2 regions of the Streptomyces sp. JL2001 genome follow, and region 1 is predicted to be linked to the other one. Evidence: riboswitches for the same ligand, from Rfam matches in the RefSeq annotation. Region 1 holds a riboswitch; the other holds the start of a gene.
The links. A riboswitch is a leader RNA that binds a small molecule or an ion and turns the genes downstream of it on or off. The one in region 1 is predicted to bind guanidine.
Positions count from the first base shown of each region.

Region 1 (10,176 bases):
CGCACCCACGAGATCTCCCGCCTCATCGGCCGCTCCCTGCGCGCCGTCGTCGACTACAAAGCCCTCGGCGAGAACACCATCGTCCTCGACTGCGACGTCCTCCAGGCCGACGGCGGCACCCGCACCGCCGCCATCACCGGCGCCTACGTCGCCCTCGCCGACGCCATCACCTGGGCCCAGGCCAAGAAGCTCGTCAAGCCCGGCCGCAAGCCCCTCACCGGCACCGTCGCCGCCGTCTCCGTCGGCATCGTCGACGGCACCCCCCTCCTCGACCTCCGCTACGAAGAGGACGTCCGCGCCGAGACCGACATGAACGTCGTCTGCACCGGCGACGGCCGCTTCGTCGAAGTCCAGGGCACCGCCGAAGCCGAGCCCTTCGACCGCAAGGAACTCAACGCCCTCCTCGACCTCGCCTCCGGCGGCTGCGCCGAACTCGCCGAGATCCAGCGCCAGGCACTCGAAGGAACTCTCTGAGCCACGAAGGCGTCATTGACAACACGGGCGCACGGCCAGAACCGTGCGCCCGTTCCGTACCCAGGGGAGGACCCGACTTGAAGCGCCGACTCGCACTCGCCGTGGCCACAGCCGCCGCACTCACCAGCCTCGTCGGCTGCGGAGCCCTCGACAAGGCACTGGACTGCGTCCAGACCGCCGACGCGATCGCCACCAGCGTCGACAAGCTCCAGCAGGCCGTCTCGAACGCCTCCAACGACCCCACCCAGCTCAACGAGGCGCTCAACGACATATCCACCGAACTCGGCAACCTCAAGGACACCACCGACAACGCCGACCTCTCCAAGGCCGTCGACGACCTCACCAAGGGCGTCGACTCCGTCCGCACCGCCGTCAACAACGGCGACACCACCCCGGACATCAAGCCCATCACCGACGCCGCCACCGAGATCGGCAAGGTCTGCACCCCCGGTTAGCCCACGAACCACCGCGGGCGGCCCGGACCCGATAATCGAGGACATGACCCGCCTCATCCTCGCCACCCGCAACGCCGGGAAGATCACCGAACTCCACGCGATCCTCGCCGACGCAGGACTCACCCACGAACTCGTCGGCGCGGACGCGTACCCGGAGATCCCCGACACCAAGGAGACCGGCGTCACCTTCGCCGAGAACGCCCTCCTCAAGGCCCACGCCCTCGCCCAGGCCACCGGCCTGCCCGCCGTCGCCGACGACTCCGGCCTCTGCGTCGACGTCCTCAACGGCGCCCCCGGCATCTTCTCCGCCCGCTGGGCCGGCACCCACGGCGACGACCGCGCCAACCTCGACCTGCTCCTCGCCCAGATCGCCGACATCGACACCCCCCACCGCGGCGCCCACTTCGCCTGCGCGGCCGCGCTCGCCCTCCCGGACGGCACGGAACGCGTCGTCGAGGGCACGATGCCCGGCACCCTGCGCTTCGCCCCGGTCGGCACGAACGGCTTCGGCTACGACCCGATCCTCCAGCCGGAGGGCCACGAGGTGACCTGCGCGCAGCTGACGCCGGCGGAGAAGAACGCGATCAGCCACCGCGGCAAGGCGTTCCGGGCGCTGGTGCCGGTGGTGCGGGAGTTGTTGGGCTGAGGGGGGTGCGGAAAAGGCCGCGACCTTCGAACCTGGGATTCGAAGGTCGCGATGGGTGCGGTCGGAGGGATTCGAACCCTCACGGGTGTTACCCCACTGGGACCTAAACCCAGAGTGTCTGCCATTCCACCACGACCGCTCGCCGCCTGCCATGGTAGCGGGCACCCGCCCGCGGCCGCCCGGGTGTTGTTACCGGGCGGTCCGCCGGCCGCCTCCCCGGCACCAGGTGCTCGTGATCGCGTGGCAGTTCGGGCAGAGGAGCCGCAGGTTGTCGGCGCGGTCGTCACTCCAGTCGCCGTTGATGTGGTCGACCTCCAGAGTCATCGGCCTTCCGTGCCACACCGGGCCGGTGCCGCAGTGCGCGCATCGCTCCGGGACCCCGAGCTCGGCAAGAGCGCGGCGCAGGTGGGACGACCGGGTCCTGCGCCTGCCCTCGTGCTTCACCAGCATGCTCCCGGCGCCGAGACGTGGCGTGGTGCCCGGCCCGCCGCGCCGGTGCGCCACCCCCAGGAAGTGCCCGGTGGCCAGGCCGTCTTCGGCGATCCACCGTTTCAGGGTCGCCCGCTGGTGGGTGTTGTCCGGTCGGCCGAGGAGCCGCAGAGCGCCCGCCAGAGAGACGGAGCGGGCGACGGCGTCGCGGAGTTCCTCCGCCGAGGGGCGGGATCCGCGCTTCCGGTAGCCGCTGCGGCGGAGGTGGGAGGCGTCGATGCCGTGGTATGCGAAACGGCGCCACAGGTAGCCGCGCAACTGTCCGTACGGACGGGTGCCGAAGAAGGCGATGACCTCGTCGATGTCCCGGCACCGCGCGGCGGCTTCGAGCAGCCGTTCACGGGTGTAGCGGATCGGCTCGCTCACGAAGTCACGCTCCGGGTCCGGCGCTTGCCTCGTCCTCGATAGGTGTCCGTCGTCGAGTGGCAGTTGGGGCAGAGCAGCCGCAGGTTCTCGACCCGGTTGTTGCGCCAGTCTCCGTCGGCGTGGTCGACCTCCAGGGGGAGCGGGTGTCCCTGCCACAGGGGCCCGGTTCCGCAGAGCGCGCAGCGCTCCGCGACGCCCAGCGCCGTGAGGGCGTGCTTGAGGCGCCTGCTCGACACCCGTCCCGCGTCCGGAGCCTGCTCCCCGAGCATCGGCTCCGGCACCCGGCGACGGGGCACGGGAGCCCCGGACGGAGTCCCGAAGTGCGAGGTGTCGATGCCGTACCGCTTGATCCGCCGACTGATGTGGGCGTGATGGCCGCCCACGACGTCGAGCCCCAGTCGCCGCAGCACGTCGCAGACGCTGGTCGACGCCGCGACCACCGGCTCCAGCACCTCCCGCGTCCACCGCACCCCCTCCCGCTCGAAGTGCGAGGTGTCGACCCCGAGTCGGCGCATGCGGTCGTGGACGTACCGGCGCGAGGTGCTCCCGGGGTCCACCCCCAGCTTCTCCAGCGCCTCCGACAGCGTGCGGGACGACGCGGCCGCCCTCGTCAGGCGCTCCCGTGTGTACGGACTCACCGGCATCCCGGCTCCCCTCCGGTGCTCCGGCCACCTGTTCGTGGCCTCGTACGGAGTAACGAGCCGAATATCGGACGGTCACGTCGGGAACGCGCCGCGGCCCGCCCCGCCGGGTGGGCGGTGCGGGCCGTCGGGTGGGGCGGTGGCCGGTGGCCGGGGTCAGATGCCGAGGTCCTTGATGATCTTGGCGACGTGGCCGGTGGCCTTCACGTTGTACAGCGCCCGCTCGACCTTGCCCTCCTCGTCGACGACGACCGTCGAGCGGATGACGCCCGTGACCGTCTTGCCGTACAGCTTCTTCTCGCCGAAGGCGCCGTACGCCTCCAGGACCGTCTTCTCCGGGTCGCCGACCAGCGTGACCTTGAGGGACTCCTGCTCGCGGAACTTCGCGAGCTTCGCCGGCTTGTCCGGGGACACGCCGATGACGTCGTAGCCGGCGCCGGCCAGCAGGTCGAGGTTGTCGGTGAAGTCGCAGGCCTGCTTCGTGCAGCCCGGGGTGAGCGCGGCCGGGTAGAAGTAGACGATCACCTTCCGGCCCTTGTGGTCCGCGAGCGAGACCTCGTTGCCGTCCGCGTCGGGCAGCGTGAAGGCGGGGGCGGTGTCACCGGGCTGAAGTCGCTCGCTCATGGCTCTCCTCGGAGTATGTACGCGTACACGACCGAGCCTAATGGGGGCCTGGGACGGACCAGGGGCCGCGAAGCTGAGAGACTGTCCGTCAACGACCGATTACGACTACGGAGGCAGCGCGGTGTCGGACGCCAGGACCCCTGCGCAGATCGAGGCGGACATCGTCCGCCGGCGCGACCAGCTTGCCGTCACTCTCGACGAGATCGGCATTCGGGTGCACCCGAAGACGATCATCGGCGACGCCAAGGCGAAGGTGACCTCCACGGTCGACCACACCGCCGGCCGCGCGTTCGCCGCCGTGAACCGGACGGTGTCCGGAGTGAAGGCCCGCTTCACCTACGAGGACGGTCAGCCGCGGCTGGAGCGGGTGGTGCCGGTGGCGCTGGTCGCCGTGGCACTCGTCGGCCTGCTCGCGGCCTCGTCCCGCAGGCACAAGGGATGACCCCTCCCGAGTACGGGCGACACGCCCGGGCGGGTAGGTTCGAGTCGTGAGCGAGAACACCCACGACAAGTTGCCCATCCGGATGCTCCATGACCGCGTCCTGGTCCGGACCGACTCTCCCGAGGGGGAGCGGCGGTCGGGCGGCGGCATCCTGATCCCGGCCACGGCCGCGGTCGGCCGCCGGCTGGCCTGGGCCGAGGTGGTCGCGGTCGGCCAGAACGTCCGTACGGTCGAGATCGGCGACCGGGTCCTGTACGACCCCGAGGACCGTGCCGAGGTCGAGGTGCGGGGCATCGCGTACGTCCTGATGCGGGAGCGCGACCTGCACGCGGTGGCCGCGGACCGGTTCGAGGGGTCCACGGACTCGACGGGCCTGTACCTGTAGGCCGGGCACCGCGGGCCGGCGTCCCGTCCGGGGGCCGGCTCCTCGCGGGCCGGTGCCGTGCGACCCGGGTCCTGCGGGGCCGGGGTCGGCTTCGCCGTAAGGCCTGGTGACCGTTGTCACCAGGCCTTTTGTCTGCTTCTTGCTAGGCTGGAGCCACCCGACGAGACGCGCCGTACCGGGCCTCGTGTGCTCTGTTCGCACGATACGCAAAGACGACGCACCCCTGTTGATACGTCTCGCGGAGGTTCGTCGTCATGGCCTGGGTCCTTCTCATCGTGGCCGGTCTGCTCGAGGTCGGCTGGTCGATCGGCATGAAGTACACCGACGGGTTCACGCGGCTGGGTCCCAGCCTGCTCACCGGCGCCGGGATCGTCGCCTCGATGGTGCTGCTGTCGCAGGCCGCCAAGACGCTGCCGATCGGTACGGCGTACGGCGTCTGGGTCGGTATCGGCGCGGCCGGTGCGGCGGTGCTCGGCATGGTGGTGCTGGGTGAGCCGGCGACCGCCGCCCGGATCTTCTTCGTCTGTCTGCTGCTGGTCGCCGTCGTGGGGCTGAAGGCGACCTCGGGACATTAGGTCCTGTCCGGGCGATCTTCTCGGGCCCGCGACGACGGCTGCGGCACCTCGCGGCGTTGTCGGAGTCGCCCGAGTACGCCCAGTACGAGGGCGATCCTCCGGCTTGCGATGCACCACATCCGACGCCGCGGCCGGTCCTCGAAGATCGCCCGGACAGGACCTAGGTCCGAACGGCTCCTCGGGCCTGCCCGGCCGGATGGTCCCGCCCGGTCGGGGGTTTCCGCGTGGTTCGGCCGTCACCCGCCCGGCGGTGCCGGGAGTGGGGGCGGTGGGGGTGCCTGGGGTGGCTGGAGCGTGTCCTGGGTGGAGCCGGCGGTGCGGGGCGGCCGGGTGTCCGTGTTCGTGGCGGGGGAGCCGGTCGTCCCGGTGCCGCCGCGGGTCCTGTCCGCCGGGCCGGCGCCGTCCTGGGTGCCCGGGTCGCGCGGGGGCTGACGGGGGCGTGCGGGGTGCGGCGGGCCCTGGGCCTGCTCGTCCGCCGCGCCCTCTTCCTCGTCCTCCGCGGGGTCGTCGGCCCGGCCGTCCGCGGGGTCGGGGCGCGTCGCGTCCGGGGCGGGCGGTTCCTCGGCGCCTTCGCCGAGTTGGAGCTCGAACTCCCTGGGTTCGGTGCCGGCCAGTGCCTCCCGGGTGAACTGGGCCCAGATCTCGGCGGGTGGGCCGCCGCCGTTGACGCGGGCCATGCCGAGTGCTCCGTACAGCGACTTCTGTTCGCCGGTGTCCGGGTCCTGGCCCATGATCGTGACGACGGTCGCCAGGTCGGGGGTGTACCCGGCGAACCAGGCGGCGCGGTCCTCCTCGGCGGTGCCGGTCTTGCCCGCGGCGGGGCGGCCGGCGGCGCGTGCCGCGGTCCCCGTGCCGGTCTCCACCACGCTGCGCAGGATCGCCGTCGTCGTGTCGGCGGCCTCGCGGGTGACGGCCTGGGTGCCCTCGGTGTCGGGCAGGTCGAGTTCGTGGCCGTTCCTGCTGATCGAGTCGACGAGGGTGTAGTCGCCGTGGCGGCCGTGGTTGGCGAGGGTGGCGTAGGCCTCGGCGAGGTCGAGGACGCTCGCGGTGGCGGGTCCCAGGGCGATGGAGGGGGAGGCGTTCAGGTCGGGTGTGGTGGCCGGCAGTCCGAGGGCGACGGCGGTGTCCCGGACTCTCCCGGGGCCGACGTCCACCGCCATCTGCGCGTACACGGCGTTCACCGACTGGTCGGTGGCGGTGCGGACGGTGATGTCGCCGTAGGAGGCGTCGTCCTCGTTGGCGGGGTCGTAGGGTTCGCCGGGCCAGCCGTCCACGAGGCGGCGGTTGGTGCCGTCGTAGTAGGTGTTCGGGGTGATCGGGCGGCCGTCCTGGGTCTGTGCGGCGGTCTCGACGGCCGCGGTGAAGACGAAGGGCTTGAAGGTGGAGCCGACCTGGTAGTCGCGGCGGGTGGCGTTGTTGACGTACTGGCGGGTGTAGTCGATGCCGCCGTAGAGGGCGAGGACGCGTCCGCTGGCCGGGTCGACGGCCGCTCCGCCGACGCGGACGTAGCGGTCGGTCGGGTTGCGTGCCGGGTCGAGCCGGGAGGTGACCTGTTCGTGGACGGCGGCGACGAAGGCGTCCTGCTTGGGCCGTTCCAGGGTGGTGGTGATCCGGTAGCCGCCGCCGGCCAGGGTCTTCTCGTCGATGGTGCGGGTGAGGTAGTCCTCGACGGCCTGGACGATGTAGCCGCGCTGGCCGGAGAGGCTGGTCGTGGGGCGGGCGGTGTGCGGGGTGGGGAAGGCGGCGGCGGTGCGGGCCGTGGGGCTCAGCCACTTCTCCTTGACCATGCCGTCCAGGACGTAGTTCCAGCGTGCGAGGGCCTTGGGCCGGTTCTCGGGGTGCGTGGCGATGTCGTAGGCGGTGGGGGCGTTGAGGAGTGAGGCGAGGTAGGCGCCTTCGGCGGTGTCGAGGGCGTGGGCGTCCTTGCCGTAGTAGGCGCGGGCGGCGGCCTGGATGCCGTAGGCGTTGCGGCCGAAGTAGCTGGTGTTGAGGTATCCCTCGAAGATCTCGTCCTTGCTCTTCTCGCGGTTGAGCTTGATGGCGATGAAGAACTCCTTGACCTTGCGGGTGACCGTCTGTTCCTGGCCGAGGTAGTAGTTCTTGACGTACTGCTGGGTCAGGGTGGAGCCGGACTGCTTGCCCTTGCCGTTGAGGGTGTTCCAGGCGGCGCGGACCATGGCTTTGGGGTCCACCGCCCGTTCGGAGTAGAAGTCGCGGTCCTCGGCGGCGAGTACGGCGTGCTGGACGCTGTGGGGGACCTGGTCCAGGCGGATGTTCTCGCGGTTGACCTCGCCGTCGCGGGCGATCTGGGTGCCGTCGCGGTAGAGGTAGATGTTGGACTGGGCGGTCGCGGCGGAGTTGGCGGGCGGGATGTGGACGAGCAGGTAGCCGGCGAGGAAGGCGCCGGTCAGCAGCAGGGTGCCGAGGAGGAACGTGCCGAGCAGGGTCCGCAGGACCCGTCGTCGCCGGGGTGGCCGGCGGGGCGGGGCCTTGGTGGCGGCCTTGGCCGGCGCTGTGGCGTGGGGGGGCCTGGTGGGGACCGTGGGGTCCTTTGGCTTCCAGCCGGGCCGCGGTGGCTGGCCGTCGCTCATGTGGGGAGCTCCCGTACCGGACGAAGGGGATGGCCTCCCCATACTGCACGCAACGTGACAGAAGCCAGGATTGCGACTCGAAAAGCACTCGCGGTGGCGGGGTGGGATCGCTAGGGTCGTGCGCTTTGGTGTCGCCGACGGGGCGTCAGGGAGGAGGCGGCATGCTGCGGCTGTACGCGACGGTCGCCCAGGGCGGGTTCCGGCGCCATGCCACGTACCGCTTGGCCACGGCGGCGGGGGTGTTCACCAACACCGTCTTCGGGATCGTCCTGTCGTACACCTACATCGCCCTGTGGGACGAGCGGCCGCATCTGGGCGGGTACGACATGGCCGAGGCGCTGGCCTACGTGTGGATCGGCCAGGGGCTGATCACGGTCTGCGGGCTGATGGGCGGCGGGTTCGAGGAGGAGCTGATCGAGCGGATCAGGACCGGGGACATCGCCGTCGACCTGTACCGTCCGGCAGATCTGCAGGCCTGGTGGTTCTCGGCCAACGCGGGCCGGGCGGCCTACCAGCTGCTCGGTCGGGGGGTGGCTCCGATGGTGGTGGGCGCGCTCGTGTTCGACATCGCTCTGCCGGAGCGTCCGGTGACCTGGATCGCCTTCGTGCTGGCCGTGGCGCTGGGCTCGGTCGTGAGCTTCGCGATCTGGTACCTGGTCGCGATGAGCGCCTTCTGGCTGATGGACGGTCAGGGGGTCGTGCAGGTGGTGTGGCTGGGCGGGCTGTTCTTCTCGGGGATGCTGCTGCCGCTGAACGTGTTCCCGGGGGCGCTGGGCGAGCTGGCCCGGACGCTGCCCTGGGCGTCGATGCTGCAGATCCCGGCGGACGTGTTCCTGGGGAAGTACGAGGGTCCGGAGCTGCTGGGGGCGTACGGCTTCCAGGCGGGCTGGGCGGTGGTGCTGCTGGCGGCCGGGCGGCTGGCGCAGCGGCTCGCGACGCGGAAGGTGGTGGTGCAGGGTGGCTGAGTCCCCGGCCCGTGGCGGGGCGGTGACCGGGTTCCCGGCCGGGGACCGCGGCCGGTGCGGGGTTCCGTGTGAGGAGGGGGCGGCCGTGTTCCCGCCTCGCGGTGGGGTCGTCGCCGAGTCGTGGCGTACGTACCGGATGGTCGCGGGGATGTGGATCCGGTCGACGACGACGTACCGTTCCTCGTTCGCGCTGACCCTGTTCAGCAGTTTCACGGTCACGCTGTTCGACTTCGTCGTCATCCTGCTGATGTTCGGCCAGGTGGAGGGGCTCGGCGGGTTCTCCTTCGGCGAGGTCGCCTTCCTGTACGGGACGACCGGTACGTCCTTCGGTCTCGCGGACCTGACGATGGGCTCGCTGCAGCGCATGGGCAAGCGGGTGCGCGACGGCTCGCTCGACACGTTCCTGATGCGGCCCGCGCCGGTGCTCGCGCAGGTCGCGGCGGACAAGTTCGCGCTGCGCCGGCTGGGCAGGGTGGCGCAGGGGGCGCTGGTGCTGGTCTGGTCGCTGGTGGTCCTGGACGTGGACTGGACGGCGGCGAAGGTGCTGCTGGTGCCGGCGATGGTGCTGTGCGGCACGGTGATCTTCTCGGCGGTGATGGTGGTGGGGGCGTCGGCGCTGTTCCTGGCGCAGGACGCGGCGGAGGTCACCAACTCCTTCACGTACGGGGGCAACACGCTCCTGCAGTACCCGCCGACGATCTTCGCGCAGGATCTGGTGAAGGGGGTGGTCTACGTCGTGCCGCTGGCGTTCGTGAACTGGCTGCCGGCGTTGTACGTCCTGGGGCGGCCGGCTCCGGCCGGGGTGCCCGGGTGGGCGGCGTTCCTGTCGCCGGTGGTCGCGGCCGTGTGCTGCGCCCTCGCGGGCCTGGCGTGGCGCGCGGGGCTTCGTTCGTACCGATCGACAGGGAGCTGAGGCATGGCCTTCATCGAGCTGGAGGACGTCGAGAAGGTCTTCACCGTCCGGCGCCGGGCGGGCCTGGTCCGCCGGGAGAAGCGGGAGGTGCGGGCGGTCGACGGGATCACCTTCGGGGTGGAGCGCGGGGAGATGGTCGGCTACATCGGGCCGAACGGTGCCGGCAAGTCGACGACGATCAAGATGCTGACCGGGATCCTGACGCCGAGCGGGGGCCGGCTGCGGGTCGCCGGGATCGATCCGTCGCGGGAGCGGACCCGGCTGGCGCAGCGTATCGGGGTGGTGTTCGGGCAGCGGACGACGCTGTGGTGGGATCTGCCGCTGCGGGATTCCTACCGTCTGGTGCACCGGATGTACCGGATCCCGGACGACCGTTTCGCCGCGAACCTGGGGCGGTGCGTGGAGCTGCTGGAGCTGGGCGAGCTGCTGGACGTGCCGGTGCGGCAGCTGTCGCTGGGGCAGCGGATGCGGGGCGACATCGCGGCGGCCCTGCTGCACGATCCGGACGTGCTGTACCTGGACGAGCCGACGATCGGCCTCGACGTGGTGTCGAAGGCGCGGGTACGGGAGTTCCTGCGCGAGCTGAACGCCTCGCGGGGGACGACGGTCC
Region 1 covers NZ_CP169421.1:4,864,302-4,874,477, forward strand. Annotated here, with positions in the region: gene rph (ribonuclease PH) at 1-474, shown strand, start outside; gene ACE1OA_RS21680 (hypothetical protein) at 552-929, shown strand; gene rdgB (RdgB/HAM1 family non-canonical purine NTP pyrophosphatase) at 973-1,575, shown strand; tRNA gene ACE1OA_RS21690 (tRNA-Leu) at 1,632-1,714, opposite strand; gene ACE1OA_RS21695 (HNH endonuclease) at 1,765-2,430, opposite strand; gene ACE1OA_RS21700 (HNH endonuclease signature motif containing protein) at 2,427-3,074, opposite strand; gene bcp (thioredoxin-dependent thiol peroxidase) at 3,228-3,695, opposite strand; gene ACE1OA_RS21710 (DUF3618 domain-containing protein) at 3,817-4,137, shown strand; gene ACE1OA_RS21715 (GroES family chaperonin) at 4,184-4,522, shown strand; guanidine-III (ykkC-III) riboswitch at 4,652-4,744, shown strand; gene ACE1OA_RS21720 (DMT family transporter) at 4,777-5,097, shown strand; gene ACE1OA_RS21725 (transglycosylase domain-containing protein) at 5,334-7,688, opposite strand; gene ACE1OA_RS21730 (ABC transporter permease) at 7,853-8,653, shown strand; gene ACE1OA_RS21735 (ABC transporter permease) at 8,790-9,566, shown strand; gene ACE1OA_RS21740 (ABC transporter ATP-binding protein) at 9,570-10,176, shown strand, end outside.

Region 2 (10,176 bases), 2.8 Mb from region 1:
ATGCCCGAGGAGTGCCGGACGTCGACGGCCGGCAGCGTGCCCTCGGACAGCGACAGGCCCTCGGCGGCGAGCAAGGTCGTGAGGTGCTGGTAGAGCGCGGTGACGCCGTCGTCGTTGAAGGTGGCCGCCGAGGTGCCGTAGACGGGCATCTCCTCCGGCCGCTTGCCGAACGCCTCGCGGTTGCGGATGAGCTGGCGGGCGACGTCCCGCATGGCGTCGAGGGCACCGCGCCGTTCGAACTTGTTGATGGCCACGACGTCGGCGAAGTCGAGCATGTCGATCTTCTCGAGCTGGGAGGCGGCGCCGAACTCGGGCGTCATCACGTAGAGCGACGTGCCGACGAACGGCACGATCGCCGCGTCGCCCTGGCCGATGCCCGGGGTCTCCACGATGACGAGGTCGAAGCCGGCGGCCTTCACGACGTCGATCACGTCGGCCAGGTGCTCGGGCACCTCGTGGCTGCCGCGGGTGGCCAGGCTCCGGAAGAACACCTGGCCGCCGTCCAGCGAGTTCATCCGGATGCGGTCGCCGAGCAGGGCGCCGCCGCCCCGGCGGCGCGTCGGGTCCACGGCGATCACGGCGATCCGCAGCTTGTCCTGCTGGTCGACGCGGAGCCGGCGGACCAGCTCGTCGGTGAGCGAGGACTTGCCGGAGCCGCCGGTGCCGGTGATGCCGAGTACGGGGACCGTGCGCGCCGCGGAGGCGGCGCGCAGCTCGTCCAGGAACGCGGCCGGAAGCCGGCCCAGCTCGGCCCCGGTGACGGCGCGGGCGATGGCGAAACGGTCGCCGGCCAGGACGGCGGACGCCTCGACGGGCTTGGTGTCCCACAGGTCGAAGTCGCAGTCCTGGACGACAGAGTTGACCATCCCGGCGAGGCCCATCCGCTGCCCGTCCTCCGGGGAGAAGATGGTGACCCCGCTCGCCCGCAGCCGGGAGATCTCCTCGGGGACGATCACGCCCCCGCCGCCGCCGACGACCCGGACGTGGTCGGCCCCCTGGGCGCTCAGCGACTCCACGAGGTACTCGAAGTACTCCACGTGCCCGCCCTGGTAGGACGAGACCGCCACACCGTGCGCGTCCTCCTCCAGCACCGCGTCGACCACTTCCTTGACCGAGCGGTTGTGCCCGAGGTGGATCACCTCGACGCCCTGCGCCTGGAAGATCCTCCGCATGATGTTGATCGAGGCGTCATGGCCGTCGAACAGGGCGGAAGCGGTGACGAGGCGTACGGGGTTCGCGGGACGGTGCAGATCGCTCATGGGGCCCTCCGGAGCATGCGGTGGAGCTCATACCCCAGAGATACTAGGACGTCCTAGTAAATTGCAGGGGGTGACTTCATGTGACGGCGAGCACAGTACCCGCCGGGGCGCGGTCCTCGGGATCGCACCCTCGGGATCGGCGTCCGGCTGCGGTGAGTGGCGGGCGGGTGGCAAGCGGGCGCGCACGCGCCCGGGCGGGAGTCGGTCCGGGGGCGGGACGGGTCCGCCCTGGGTGCGGGGCGACGTGGAGGCCGCAGGGAACGGCGGCGCCGGTACGGACCGATCGGTGCGCCGATCGTCACCGGGTGCGCCCGCCTTCCGTCCGGCGCGGACCCCTGCAACCGGGTGCGCCCGCCTTCCGTTCGGCGCGGATTCCTGCAACCGGCTGCGCCGCCGCCGGCCGGACAGTCCGGTCGGCGGGTCCCCCAGGGGCGAACAGCCGAGACCGAGAACGGCTTCCCTCCGGCCGCCACGTCCCACGGCTCGTCGCGCGCTCCGGTGACCGTGTCCCGGTCGGAACCGTCGGCGACCCGGTCAAGCCGTCCGGCCCGTCCGGGCAAATCCGGTCAGGACGTCGAGCAGCCCCGTGTGGTCACATCCGCCAGTACGTGCCGGAACGGGAGTCGACGTGCACCACATGCCTGCCGACCCGGACCACGTGGTAGTCCGGACCGGCCCAGGAGCCGCTCTCCGTGTCGTCGACGGGGAGCGGTCTCCAGATCTCGAGGAAGGTGCTGCCGTCGGTGTTGGTCCCTCGTTCGACGAGGTCCGCGCCCTTCCAGGTGAGCATGCCGCTGTCTTCGCCGGGCTCTCCCGTGAGGTGGTGAAAGTGCACGTGGGAGCCGTCGAAGGAGGTGCGGCCGGCAAATCCCCGGCTGTCGGCGAAGTAGGGCCCGGTCTGGAGCCACACCACGACACGGTCCTCCGCCAGGGGGCCGCCGTTCCGGCTGATGCCGTGTCGCACCCACGCGCCCCGCTCGGGAACCGGTACGCCGGGACCGTTCGGTGTCGGGGTGACGTCGCGGGCGGCGCCCGTCGGCTCAGGCATCGGCGGCGATGTCGCTGTCGTCGACCGCCAGCAGGGTGAGCGGGATGTTCCCCTTCACCGCCTGCGCGTAGGGGCAGACCGCGTCGGCCCGGTGCAGGAGGGGCAGGAGTTCCGCCGCCGTCCAGCCCGGGAGGGCGACGGTGAGGGTGACCGCGAGGCCGTAGCCCGCGGGGGTGTCTGTGGTGCCCAGCTGCACTTCGCATGCGACACGCGCGGCCGAGGCGTCCGCTCCGAACTCGTCCGCCACCTCGGCCAGCGCGGAGGTGAAGCAGGCGGCGAAACCGGCGGCGAAGAGCTGCTCGGGGTTGGTGGTGCCCGGCACGTTCTTGCGCGGCGGGGCCAGTCGGACGTCCAGGCGGCCGTCGCCGGTGGCAACCGATCCGGTGCGGCCCCCACTGGCGTGCGCGGTCGTCCGGTACAGGGTGCGGGTGAGTGGCACGGTCACGTTTCGGCCCATCTGTGCGACGAGAGAACGCCTCCCGGGTCCGGGCGGCGTGACGGCGCCTCCGCTGGGGAGGTCCGTGGCGCGTCGTCGTGCGTGACCGGGTACGGCGCATCTCGTCCGGGGCCCGGGATCGGGCCGCCGGACAATCTAGCAACGGAAGGGGGCACCGGAACGGGGAGGTCCGGTGACCTTCCTCACCTGCGAGGATCGACGCCCGACCACGGCTGAGCACGTCGGTCGTCGCCGGGATCGGCCCCCTCGGCGGTCCGGGCGGCGGGCCACGCGGCGGAGCGGGAATCCGTTCTCCCCGGTCGAGGGATCTTGCGCAACGCGTCCAGTGGACGCATGATGTGCGTCCACTGGACGCGTCGGAGGAGGGGCCGCGACGACGCGACGGCCGAAGGAAGGGGTGTCCATGACGTCCGACAGCCGCACACCGTCTGTCCCCGAGCCCCCGGAGCCCGGCTCCCCGGCCTGGTGGCAGGCGCGCTACACCGAGCGCGCGCGGCGCCGGCCCCGCGCGGGCGGGCTGACCCTCGCGCGGATCACGGCGGGCGCGCTCGAACTGGCCGACCGCGACGGCCTGGACTCCCTCACCATGCGCAGTCTCGGGGACCACCTCCAGGTCCGTCACACCTCCCTGTACCGCCACGTGGCCAGCCGGGAGGAACTCCTGATCGAGACCGTGGACCACATGCTCGGCGAGATCCGGCTGCCGTCCCTCACCACGGACTGGCAGACCGGCCTGGAAGAAGGCGCGAGGGAGTTCCGCCGGGTCCTCGCCGCCCATCCGGCCCTCGTACCGGCACTCACCAGTGGCCAGCTCCTCGGACCCCATGCCCTGCGCGCCCGCGAGCACGCCCTCGGGCAGCTCCTCGACCAGGGATGGGACCCCCGCACGGCCGTACACGTCTATCTCACCGTCACCCACTTCGTGATCGGCTCGGCCGTACTCGACAGCGGTGGGGCGGCCCGGACGGGCCCGCAGCGCGCGGCCATGACCGAGCTGTTCGCGAACCTGTCCCCCCGGACCCACCCTGTCGTCCGCCGACACGCCGAACTGCTCAACACGCCCGACGGAGAAGGCGAGTTCACCTTCGGACTTCGCGCGCTGACAGCAGGTCTGGGCCGGCTCCACACCGAGGAGATCGACGCATGAGGACCACACCGCTCCTGCCGCCCTGGGATCAGTGGACCGCCGGCGGCGCCCGCGTCCCGGTCGGCGGTCACGAGATCTTCGTGCGCCGCGACGGTCCCGCGAACGGGACACCCGTCACCCTGCTCCACGGCTTTCCCACGTCCTCCCACGACTGGGCGCCGATCGTCCCCACCCTCGCGGCGGCCGGACTGCGCGTCACCACCCTGGACTTCCTGGGCTTCGGGGAGAGCGACAAGCCGCGTCGCCACACGTACTCGGTGCTCGAACAGGCAGACCTGGTCGAGGAGGTGTGGCGGCGGACCGACACCGGACGCACTGCCCTGGTGGCCCACGACTACGGCGTCAGCGTGGGGCAGGAACTGCTCGCACGGGATCCGGCGCGGGTCACCCACATGGTCTGGCTCAACGGCGGGCTCTACCCCGACCTTCACCGCCCGGTACCGACCCAGCGCCTGCTCCACGGGCCCCTCGGCCCGCTCATCGCCCCGCTGACCACGCGCCGCAGGTTCGGCGCGACCCTGCGCGGCGTACTGGGGCGAGAGCTCTGCGACGCGGACCTCCGGGAGTTGTGGGCGGCGGCGTCCCGAGCCGGCGGAAAACGGCGCGCGCCGCGACTGTTGCGCTACATCGACGAGCGCCACAAGCACAGGGAGCGGTGGACCACCGCCCTGGAGAAGTACCCCGGCCCGGCGCTCTTCCTCTGGGGACCGGCCGACCCCATCAGCGGCGCGCATGTACTGGCACGCGTGCGCACCAGGATGCCGGGGGCCTCGGTCGTCGAACTCACCGGACCGCCCGCGGTCGGGCACTACCCACAACTGGAGGACCCGGCAACCGTCGCGGAGACGCTGCGCTCCTTCCTGACGTCCTGAGAGCAGGAGGGCCGTCGCGATGGGCGACCCGCCGCGGCGGGAGGCCCCGCGCCTCTCACGGCATGGTCGCCCGCCGCGAACTCGCTCCGACAGCCCGGCGAGTGGCTTCTCCGGCGTCCCGGCGACGCGATGCACCGGCGACCGGACAGCCGGATCGCCTGCCACCCGACTCAGGCGTGTCGTCCGCGGTTTCTCCAGCCCGTCCGGCAGGACGGGGCCGCGCAGGCCCCGGAAAATTCGCGGGCCCCGCTCGGGCACTTCATGGGAAGGTTCGGCTCGGTCGACAGAGGGGTGGCAAGCATGGGGCTCGATTACAGCTACGAGATCATCACGCCCGCGCGGAACGTCTCCCGCGCCTTGGCCGAGCTCGCGAAGCTGGCGCCGGAAGGCCGTCGGGTCCCCCCACTGATGGTCACCCTGCCCGGCGGTGAGCAGGTCGTCGTCCCCTTCACGTCCCACTTCGACAGCGAACCGGTCGACTGCTCGTCAGGCAACAGGTTGGAGCTCGACACCTCGATCACGTTCGGCGTCGACGACGCGGTACGCGCGTACTGCGAGGACTCCCGTACGGAATGCGATGAGTTCGGGCGGGTCGCCCTCGGTTACATCTACCTCACGGTGACGTTCGCACCCGAGCGGCACCCGGATTTCGCGTCGCTGGTGTTCACCGCGGCCACCTCGCGGATGAGCAGGCTGTTCGAGCGATCCGCAAGTGTCAGGGCGACGTTCACCGGTCTCACCGTCGCGAGCGGCGGAGTGGCTTGCCTGCTCGACACCGAGACCGACACGGTGGAGGTGTGCTGGCTCAACGGCCGGCCGAGCCAGGAGACCGTTCCCAGCTCCTACTTGGCGGGCTATGACGACTTCGTGGCCAGATGGCGCGGCTGAGACCTCCTGCCAGGCGCTCACTCCGCACACCGCTCGCGCTCCGGCAAGGTGCCCCCGCCGATGACGGGAAAGGGTGACCGGCACAGCCACCACTCCGCAACACCGGTACCACGCCCGCCAGGCGCGGATGGAGCGCAGGCTCAGCGGACGCGCCGCGACCGCGGCTCGTCCTTCGCCGCCTCCATGTCGGTCAGACCTCCTTCTCGTCCTTGTCGCCCGCGCCGGCCCCGGCCGCCCTGGCATCGTCCGCTCCACCGCCGGCGGAGGCCCGCGTGGCGGCCTGCCCCGGGTCCAGCGCCTCGCGGACGGCGGCCAGGATGTCCTTGGTGTCGGCGCCCAGCGCTCGCGCGGCGGAGGTGAAGTCCCGGGCCAGAGTGGCGAGACGGGCGGAGTCGTGCGTGGGGGGCACGGACGGGAGGGCCGCGACCCTGGTGCCCGCGCCGCGGCGCGTCCGGATCAGCGCGTCGGCTTCCAGCTCGCGGTAGGCGCGGGCCACCGTGCCCGGCGCCAGTCCGAGATCGGCGGCGAGCTGCCGCACGGTCGGCAGGCGCTCGCCCTCGGCCAGCCGGTCTGTGCGGATGAGCGCGGCCAGCTGCGCGCGGATCTGCTCGTACGGCGGTACCAGGCTGGTCGTGTCGACGCGAACGGCGGGGTCACTCATCGTCGTCGGTCCCCTCGTCGCCCGCCTCGTCCTCGACCGCCCTGGGCGCCACCACGGTCACCAGGGACCATCCGATGGTGAACAGGCTCAGCAGACCCAGCGGGCAGATCACCACGATGGTCGCGGCGCCCAGCGGCCCGGCGCACGCCTGTTCCGTCAGCGCGACGAGGATCATCAGGACGACCAGCAGCAGTTGGCTCGACACCAGCCGCTCTCCGCACCACCGCCCCGGCGGGGCCGCCGGGCCGCTCCCGTCAACCGACAGGGGCCACGCCCGCCAGGCCGGAGCGGACGAGGGCGCGCGTCACGGCGGAGAGGTCCGGCACGTCGCCGTCCGGGTCCCGCAGCCGCGCCAGCAACGCGTCCACATCCCGCAGCCGGCCGGCCTCGGCCTGGGCCAGGACCGCATCCGCCGCGGGTTCGCCGTCCACCGGAACGAGGCGCTCGGCCAGCAGCCCCACCGCCTGCGCTCGGTCGACCAACGCGCTCATCCCGCAGTCCAGGCCGTCGTCGTCGAGGTCCTCCGGGTAGGGCGCGCGGGCCCAGGTTCCGTTCTCGTACCAGTAGACGCAGCCCAGCTCGTACCCGGCGAGCCGATCCCGCAGCTCCTCCCACGGCAGCCAGGCCGGGGCGCCCGCGAGCATGTCGACCGGCGGCTGGTGCCACTTCGCCGCGCTGGACTCGTCCTCGCCGTACAGTACGTAACGGCCCTCGGCCATCCGGGACATCACCCACCAGGTACAGCCCGCGTCGTCCCAGTGGAGGCCGTCGTCGTCGATCCAGCGGCCGGTGCGGTGCCCGCTCGGCCGGCGTTCGGCCGCGGTGGTCGCCCCCAGCGAGGCGAGCAGGGCCCAGCGGGCCCACAGAACGTCAGCGGGCGGCAGATCATCCGGTGATCCCGGACGGTTGATCGTCATGGCGACCACCGTACGGGCACGGCCGGCACCGGCGGACGCCCGGCCTGCCCCGGACCGGTGCCCGGGGACGCAGCGTGGGTCGCCGCCCCCGGACACGCGGCAGGTCAGCGACCGGGGACGGACATGCGGACGGACGGCCGGGGCGGTGCGCCCCTCCCCCGCGGACTCACTCGGCCGCGCGACAACAGCGCGTGGCTCGGGGATCATCGGGCGATGACCACAGCACCGCATCGACTGTCCCTCCGGGTCTTCGTGCCACCGCTCGGCACCACGCACGCCGGCGTGGAATGCCGACCGATCGTCGACGGACGAGACATCCTGGCCGACGTGTTCCACGAGGGCCCGGCGGCGGACCCCGGCCGTCTGCTGGGCCCGAACGCGCCGCTGCACGCGACCGACGTCCCTCGGGAGGTCCGGCTCGCCGAAGCCGCGTGCACGGAAGCCTGCTGCGGCGCCGTCCACGTCACGGTGAGACGCGAAGGGCCGTACGTGATCTGGAGCGGCTGGCGCAACCCGGATGACGCCGAGGGGGTCGATCTCCCGGAGTTCCGGTTCGACGCCGCCGCGTACGGGGCGGAGATCCAGCGGGCCACGGCGGACCACAGCTGGGAATGGCCCGCCCGGACGGTCGCCAGACTGCTGGAGGAACGGCTCCGGGAACACCCCGGCCGACTGGCGACGTGGGACTGCGAGCTGCACGCCGTCTCCGCCCCGCCCTGGGAACCCGAGCAGATCACCGTCTTCCTGTTCCATCCCAGCCGGCCCACGACCGGGCAGGACCACCCGTGGCTTCAGTTCAGAATGACCATGCCGATCTCCGGAGACGATCCGGCCGTCCAGGTCGAACCCCTTGCGGCGCGGATCACGGCCGGAGATCCCCGTCAGGTCGCCGAGATCTGCGGAGGTTCGCGGGAGTTCGCCGACCGGCTCGGTCACCCTTGGCTCGGGCCCCGGGGACGCGCGTGAGGACGGGCGCGGCCCGGAGCACGACATCCCGGGAAGTCGATCAGCGGCTCTCCGGCCCGGCTTCGGGGCCGGCCCGCTCGGCGACGAGTTTCGGATCCCGTGGCCGGACCCTCGGAGCGGACGACCACTCCGTGACCCTGGCGGCCACGTACGTCGGCGGCATCGCTGGTTCGGGCGTGCCCGGTTCGCGCCCTGCACACCCCTCACGGGCGCTCGACGCGCGGCCGTGCATTCCGACGGCGCCAGGCGTGCCGGGCAGCCACTCGGTGAGCAGGTCGACGATGTCGCGCCAGGCCCGCCGCGCACGGAAGCCGACGCCGGGGAGGCCGGCCTGAAGGCGGACCACGGTCACCAGTTCGACATGATCAGCCGCCGTGAGGCAGTCTCCCTTCGAAAGCCGGCGGGCTGTGCTCAGCGCAGGGGTGAGGCAACCGCCGCGGACCGGGAGAGACATGCCGCCGAAGAAGATCCAGGACGAACAGGAAGTTGTTCGCTGGTTCATGGAAGGTCGCACGTACGAGTGGATGCAGCAGACCTACAGGGACAAGTACGGGATCGACACATCGATCCCCATGTGGTCCGCCTTCCGTCGGCGCAGGGGCATCGACCGGCGCAATCTTCGTGACGACAACCTGCTTCCCTGGAAGATCAACAGGGAGCACCGGTACCTGTACCCGGCGATGATGCTCCGTACCGAGGCACGACTTCGGGCAGGCAAGGAGCTGACCGCTCGGGACGGCCAACGGCTGGCCAGGTGGAATGCCATGCTCACGGACGGCCGCCTCGTCGTGCACTACGACGCGTCCACGGAGCGTGGCTGGTTCTACGTCCCCCGCGAGGAGAGTGACACGGACATCATTCGCCGGCCGGCCCTGGCAGATGGAAACAGGGCTGCGGACTGAGCGCCGTCCCGCGTGGGTGTCGGGATACGAGGCGTTCCCGCGGCCTCCCTCGCAGGAGGCCGCGGAGGCGGCCGTACCCGCGTTCGCCGGCTCGGCGATGCGGCCGCGGAAGGCGCTGCGCGGAACCCGCTCACGGAAACCAGAGGGAGACCTTCCCCAGGCCACCAGCCCCTCGCGCTCGTGGAACGCAGGCGTGCACGCCTGGTCGGATCCGGTCGGACACCTCGCCGACGCTCGGCGGCCCCCGTAGGTCTCGACGGTCGTCATGCCGCTCCGTCCAGGACTTGATCTAGACCTCGCTCTAGATCGTAGCGTCGGCCCCATGACCACAACCGCTCAGCAACCGCTCGGTTCGCCCTTCTCCGCCACCAGCAGCGCGCACGACGTCATGGACGGCGTCGACCTCTCCGGCAAGTCCGCCCTGGTGACCGGGGGCTATTCCGGACTCGGCCTCGAGACCACCCGGAGCCTGGCGGCCGCCGGTGCCCGTGTCATCGTTCCGGCACGCCGCCCCGACACCGCCCGCACCGTCCTCCAGGACGTGCCGGGCTGCGAGGTCGTCGCCCTGGACCTCGCCGATCTCGGCAGCGTGCGTGCCGCCGCCGCACAGATCGGCGACCGGCTCGATCGGATCGACATCCTGATGGCCGTCGCGGGCGTGATGGCCACCCCCGAGCGACGCGTCGGGCCCGGCTGGGAGGGCCAGTTCGCCGCCAACCACTTCGGGCACTTCGCACTCGTCAGCGAGCTCTACCCGCTCCTGGCCGCCGCGGCCGGCGCGCGCGTCGTCGTGAACGGCTCCGCCGGACACACCCTGACCGACATCCGCTGGCACGACCCGCACTTCCGCACCGGCTACGACAAGTGGCTGGCATACGGCCAGGCCAAGACCGCCAACGCCCTGTTCGCCGTACACCTCGACGCCCTCGCACGCGACGACGGCGTCCAGGCGTTCGCCCTCCACCCCGGCAAGATCATCACGGGGCTGCAGCGGGAGATGAGCCTCCGGGAGCAGATCGACCGGGGGTGGGTGGACGAGCACGGCAACGTCGTCGGCGC
Region 2 covers NZ_CP169421.1:7,698,228-7,708,403, reverse strand. Annotated here, with positions in the region: gene icmF (fused isobutyryl-CoA mutase/GTPase IcmF) at 1-1,259, opposite strand, end outside; gene ACE1OA_RS34675 (hypothetical protein) at 1,852-2,307, opposite strand; gene ACE1OA_RS34670 (Ohr family peroxiredoxin) at 2,300-2,752, opposite strand; guanidine-III (ykkC-III) riboswitch at 2,831-2,892, opposite strand; gene ACE1OA_RS34665 (TetR/AcrR family transcriptional regulator C-terminal domain-containing protein) at 3,168-3,911, shown strand; gene ACE1OA_RS34660 (alpha/beta fold hydrolase) at 3,908-4,783, shown strand; gene ACE1OA_RS34655 (hypothetical protein) at 5,084-5,671, shown strand; partial or broken gene ACE1OA_RS34650 (GntR family transcriptional regulator) at 5,958-6,332, opposite strand; gene ACE1OA_RS34645 (hypothetical protein) at 6,325-6,537, opposite strand; gene ACE1OA_RS34640 (hypothetical protein) at 6,587-7,249, opposite strand; gene ACE1OA_RS34635 (hypothetical protein) at 7,463-8,215, shown strand; gene ACE1OA_RS34630 (hypothetical protein) at 8,256-8,567, opposite strand; gene ACE1OA_RS34625 (hypothetical protein) at 8,668-9,117, shown strand; gene ACE1OA_RS34620 (oxidoreductase) at 9,440-10,176, shown strand, end outside.
Region 2: another riboswitch for guanidine. It lies ahead of ACE1OA_RS34670 (Ohr family peroxiredoxin); the one in region 1 lies ahead of ACE1OA_RS21720 (DMT family transporter).